Regions from separate parts of the Vibrio algivorus genome, predicted to be linked through region 2. Evidence: riboswitches for the same ligand, from Rfam matches in the RefSeq annotation. Region 2 holds a riboswitch; the other holds the start of a gene.

Region 1 (3,196 bases), on a different contig from region 2:
TTTAATTTAACGCAGCATAAAGCTTGTTTTAGCTTGCCCTTCGGGAGCTTCATCCAAGCCTCTTCTTTTTTATAATAGAAAGGCTGCGTCATATTCGTTCGAAAGGTAATTACATTCCTGTACGAATCTTTCTTGTTTAAAGACTTGGATGACAGCTCTGAATTCTGCATCTTGAAGTCACTTGGGTATCAATGAATTAGATGACCAGAAATTGGGTATAGAAAGAGGCGAATAAAAAAGGGAGCTAAATGCTCCCTTTGTTGTTAATAATTAAATTATTATTTGATTAGGAAATCATCAATTGATTTACCTGCATCAAGAGCTTCTTGAATTGCAGAAGGCGTACGACCTTGGCCTGTCCAAGTCTTACGCTCACCATTTAAAGTATATTCATATTTTGCAGGGCGTGGCTGACGTTTTTTACGTGATTTAGATTTTGATTCACTGCCGCTCATTGCTGAGATAAGATCTTCTAAATCAATGCCGTCTTTTGCAATCATTGCCGCGTACTCGGCTAATTTAGCTTCACGTTCTGCTTGTTCAGCTAATTCTTTTTCTTCAGCTTCTTTTCTTTCTGCTACAACAGTAGTCAGTTTTTCTAGTAATTCTTCTACTTCCGCTAGGGTAAATTCGTCACGAGTGAAAGCACGAAGACTACGAATATTTAGTAACGCTGATTTTTTGATTTCTGACATGTTTGGATCCTATACAGTAGAATTGCTGAATTAAGTTTTATCTAAAATAAATATCCTTTCTAGATAAAGTTAAACTAATTTTATATAGCTTATCTTTTTTAGTCAAAAAATATATTTGTCTAAACAAAGAAATTTGAAGCCCATTTAATATTTATACTCAAATAACTGAGATATATACTATTACAAATAATATTGTTAATTTAGCTTTTGATTTAATATTTCATTTAATCGCTACAATTAAGTTTACTGGTTGTTTTTTGGTCGACATGGAAATGTTCGACTTTTGTCTTGCCATTTGATTTTTGATCATTACAATGAGCCGAATCTTGCTAGAACCCTTTGTAAATGTCCTGAAAAATGGTCATTTGTAAGGTGAATGTTTTAGTCTGATGTAGAGGCGCAATATTTATTAGTAATACGTTTTAGGGTGATGCCTTTGAGAGCGTATGAAAGGAAATATTGCCGAAGTAAGAGCTAATCAGTGCGTTTTGATTAGTTAGGCGTATCAGAGCCACTTGCTGGGGTTGCATTTAATAAGTGTAACACTGCCATAGTTTGCAGAGTGCTAATCTTAAAGATTGCATGCTGTGTTTTGTTACTATGGAGCGCTACTGTAGACACATGAAAGTGATTTGACTTTCAACGTTTATCAACAAGATGATTTATTGTTTTACGACTATACTCTTCAACAATATCCTTTCTGCAGTAGATCTCTAACCTATTTTGGTTTTTTTGATCATGAACTTAATCGATTTTACTTCTTCCGCCGCATCGTTGCTGCCTCCGGCAATTGCCTTAACGATGGCCATTCTGACCCGACGTGTTCTTTTATCACTTGGTTTTGGTATTTTGCTTGGTGCATTTTTGTTAGCTGATTTTTCGTTATCAGGTGCATTAAGCTATACCAGCTCTACCGTAGTTGGTGTATTTGTGAGTGATGGTGGATTGAACTGGGATAGCCTTTTTATCCTACTTTTCCTGGTTCTTCTTGGCATGATGACAGCCTTGTTAACGCTTTCAGGTGGTACTTATGCTTTTGCTGAATGGGCACAAAAGCGCATTAAAAGCAAAAGAGGGGCACAATTTCTTGCTGCTTGGTTAGGGGTATTTATCTTCATTGATGATTACTTCAATAGCTTAGCGGTTGGCGCAATTTCTCGCCCTGTGACTGATCGCTTTCAAGTTTCTCGTTCGAAGCTAGCTTACATTCTCGATTCTACTGCTGCACCTATGTGTGTGATTATGCCAGCGTCTAGCTGGGGTGCTTATATCATGACAGTAGTCAGCGGTATTTTAATTTCACATGGTATTACAGAATATTCGGCTTTAGGCGCATATATGCGTTTAGTCCCGATGAACTACTATGCGATTTTTGCTTTATTAATGGTATTTGCCATGATCTGGTTTGATCTTAATGTTGGCCCTATGCGTAGGCATGAGATTGCTGCAGGTCAAGGTAAAACGGATGATCGTGACGAGAATGCACCAGATTTAACAGAAGAGTCAGAAATTAAAGAAAGTAAAGAAGGGACGGTTTCTAACCTCATTCTTCCAATTGTTGCTTTAATTGTCGCGACCGTGTACTTCATGATTAGTTCAGGTGCAGATGCGTTAAGCGCTGATGGCCAAGCATTTAGCTTATTGAAAGCGTTTGAAAATACTAATGTTGGCCAGTCTTTATTCTATGGTGCGTTAGTTGGTTTGATTTGTGCTGTAGGAACAGTATTAAAACAAAAAATGCCAGCAAAAGATGTGTTAGTTACTTTATGGATTGGCGCTAAATCAATGTTCGGTGCGATTTTGATTTTAGCCTTTGCATGGGCTATCGGTGCGGTAATTAAAGATATGGGGACTGGGGCTTATTTATCGACACTAGTGGAAGGTAATATTGACGTACATTGGCTACCGGTACTATTGTTTTTACTTTCTGGTTTGATGGCATTTTCAACCGGAACGTCTTGGGGCACATTTGGCATCATGCTACCAATTGCAGGCGATCTTGCGGGTGCGACAGATTTAGCGCTTATGTTACCTATGTTGAGCGCAGTACTTGCTGGTTCTGTATTTGGTGACCACTGTTCTCCAATTTCAGATACTACAATTTTGTCATCGACAGGTGCTTGTTGTAACCATATTGATCATGTATCTACTCAGTTACCTTATGCATTGGCAACCGCGATAGTCTCATCTGTAGGTTTTATCGTTTTAGGCATGACAGATTCTTCTTTGATGGGCTTTGCTGCCGCAAGTGTGACGTTTGTGGTTTGCTGTGCAGTGATGTCGGTTATTTCTAAATCAAAAATGAAGAAAGCCATTATTTAAGTTCTGATTTTATTTAAGATATCAAAGGCTGAGTTAAAGAATAACTCAGCCTTTTTGTATATACCCAAGTAACTTCAAGATATTGAAAATTTCCGCTATCAAGCCTTTTCCTACGCAATTCCTGACCATCTAATTAATGTGATTGGTATGTCTTCAGAAGCAGAATTTACGTAGAGAAA
Region 2 (3,196 bases):
AAACAACTCCCGATGCAATACTTCCACGGCAGTTTTCGCTTCCGCTTCCCCTACCAAGAAACACAAATTATGTGGACTAGCACCGTAACAAATCATACGTAAATTGAAATCTTCTAGCGCGCTGAAGACTTGTTTAGCGTAGCCTTTTTTAGCACTCATCTTATTACCGATTAATGCTACTAGACTTAGGTTATATTCCACCTCAACTAGGCATAATTGCTCTAATTCTGCGCGTACATCGGCAGGCAGTTCAGGTGCTTGACCAGACGTATTGGTTTGATCGAGTGTCAACGACACACTCACTTCTGAAGTGGTGATCAAATCTACCGAGATCTGGTATTTAGCTAAGATATTGAATACTTGAGCTAAGAATCCATACGTTTGGAACATATCAGGGCTACGTAATGTCACCATGGTTTGGTTGTTACGTAACGCCAGTGCACGGAATAATGGAGCACTTTCTACTTGCTTGCGGATCCAAGTACCACCTTTTTCTGGCTCACGAGAAGATCCTACAAATACTGGGATCTGGTGGCGAAGCGCAGGAAGTAGAGTCGAAGGGTGCAAAATTTTCGCCCCGAAGTTGGCCATTTCAGAGGCCTCACTAAAGCTAATTTCCGGAATTGGTGTCGCTTTTGGAGCAATGCGAGGATCTGTGGTGTAGATCCCTGGAACATCAGTCCAAATCTCTAAGCCTGAAGCTTTAACCGCCTCAGCAATTAATGCTGCACTATAATCACTACCACCACGACCAAGCGTAGTGGTATTACCATCAGCATCACTACCAATAAAGCCTTGTGTAATAACAACATGCTGTTGGCAAAGCGTAGTGAGTTTTTGTTGTGCTAGAGCAGAAATATCGGCAATAACTGGCTCAGCTTTACCGTGATCAGAATTGGTACGTAATACTTCACGAATATCAAATCGAACCGCGTTAATGCCGCGCTCTACCATCAACTGAGTCAAAATATGAGTCGACATTAATTCGCCACACGCCACGATATGATCGGTGAGTTTATCGCTCGATTGGAAAGAAGCAGCTTCAGCCATGCTAGAAAGCGTCGTTAAAATGGTATCGATCGCATGTCTGGTTTTTTCTTGCTCGGAAAATTGTTCGATGATGCTGTAATGAATAGAACGAATTTTTTCGACTGTCGCAACACGATCATCGGAATTTTGCACCCCAAGTGCTAACTCTACTAATAAATTTGTCACGCCAGAACAGGCACTACTAACAACTAGTTTAGTGGATGGATTATCTTCAATAATAGCGGCACAACGACTCATGGCTTCGAAATTTGCCACACTGGTGCCACCAAACTTTGCTACGTTAAATGCGCTCACGGCATTGTCTCCCATAATTCTCAAATAATGCTTATTGATATCAACAATCAATAAACGAACGTCCAATGTTGAAGAGAGATTTCTTAGAGCGGGGGAAATACATAGAAGTGAATCACTTGAATCGTGATCATGTAAATCTTAGAAGCTCTTCATCATATTTAATGATGACAGTTGCCAGGATTCAACCTGAACAACCGATGCGATAAATTTCCGAGCATTTACCCATCTCGGCGTAACTCCCCCTGAATGACTAGTTTAGGATCTCGGGATCCACTGGTCATCTGCCTGGGTTACGCTCCTCTTCCTTTTCAACCATTATCCTATGGCTGAAAGCTATATTTAAGTGACCTCAAAGCGTACCTTAAGGTTACTAGGGTATCCATTGAACGTTGTTGCATTAGAAAAGTCAATCATTGAAAACGTTATATGAAGAAATTTTTAAACTTGATTTGTAGACAATAAAAATTAAAACTGTATACAAAGTTCACAGTTTTGTTTGCTGCCGATGAGGGGGCCATCAGAGCGTGATAATTTATCTTATATAGCACACTAATTTCGCCGATGTTATTTTGCTAGGCCACCCAAAAGCTGAAGTAAATGCATCACCGAGCGAATGATAAATATGGAATACACCATTAAGGATTATTATGACAATTCAGCGCTTTTTCCCACCTCGCCGTATTTTGATGGGCCCAGGTCCTTCTGATATTTCATCGGATGTTTTGCAAGCTTTAAGTCGTCCTACTGTCGGCCACTTAGATCCACTGTTTATCGGTATGATGGATGAAGTAAAAACACTCCTGAAATATGCTTTTCAAACCGAAAATGATTTTACTATTCCGGTTTCAGCGCCCGGTAGTGCTGGTATGGAAGCGTGCTTTGTTAATCTTATCGAACCCGGTGATAAAGTGATGATTTGCCGTAATGGTGTGTTTGGCGAACGTATGCGTGAAAATGCGATTCGTAGTGGGGCAGAAGTGGTACTGGTGGATGATGAATGGGGCAAACCAGTTAGTGTCGATAAAGTAGCAGCCGCTTTTGCGGAAAACTCAGATGTTAAAATTCTGGCTTTTGTTCATGCTGAAACATCAACCGGTGCATTAAGTGATGCACAAGCACTATCGAAAATCGCTAAACAATATGATGCATTGACGATTGTTGATGCAGTAACGTCACTTGGTGGTGTACCACTTAAAGTTGATGAGTGGCAGTTAGATGCGGTGTATTCAGGTAGTCAAAAATGCCTATCGTGTGTACCAGGTTTATCGCCAGTAACTTTTTCACCTAAAGCGATTGCTAAGATCCAAGCGAGAACGACACCGGTTCAAAGTTGGTTTTTAGATCAAAGTCTAGTACTTGGTTATTGGAGTGGCGAAGGTAAACGTAGTTATCACCATACAGCGCCAGTGAATAGTTTATATGCATTACATGAAGCTTTGCTTGGCTTGTATAACGAAGGGCTAGAAAATGCCTGGCAACGTCATGCTGATATGCATCAGAAACTAAAACAAGGTCTTGAAGAGTTAGGCTTTAAGTATGTGGTTGATGAAGAGTGTCGTTTGCCGCAATTGAATTCTGTCTATCTACCTGAAGGTGTCGATGATGCCAAAACTCGTCAACATTTACTTGAAGAATATAACCTTGAAGTCGGCGGAGGTTTAGGAGCATTAGCAGGTAAGGTATGGCGTATCGGCTTGATGGGATATAGTGCCAAAAATGAAAATGTTGCGTTATGTTTGAAGGCGTTACAAGAGACTATAGGGAAATGAGAATAGGGGGGCTAGGTTGCTCGTCCCTAGTTTCTAGGAAGAGCTTTTTCATTGTTCGGGCGCTTTTCTGTTAGTTTCACAAG

Evidence for each region. A riboswitch is a leader RNA that binds a small molecule or an ion and turns the genes downstream of it on or off. The one in region 2 is predicted to bind lysine.
Region 1: it holds a riboswitch for lysine, as region 2 does, so the genes downstream of both, QQJ93_RS14390 (Na+/H+ antiporter NhaC family protein) here and lysC (lysine-sensitive aspartokinase 3) in region 2, are expected to answer to the same signal.

The regions. Positions count from the first base shown of each region.
Region 1 is NZ_BSPV01000009.1:446,007-449,202, forward strand. It holds gene QQJ93_RS14385 (H-NS family histone-like protein) at 279-695, opposite strand; lysine riboswitch at 1,080-1,314, shown strand; gene QQJ93_RS14390 (Na+/H+ antiporter NhaC family protein) at 1,434-3,017, shown strand.
Region 2 is NZ_BSPV01000006.1:322,829-326,024, reverse strand. It holds gene lysC (lysine-sensitive aspartokinase 3) at 1-1,344, opposite strand, end outside; lysine riboswitch at 1,479-1,655, opposite strand; gene QQJ93_RS10545 (pyridoxal-phosphate-dependent aminotransferase family protein) at 1,992-3,113, shown strand.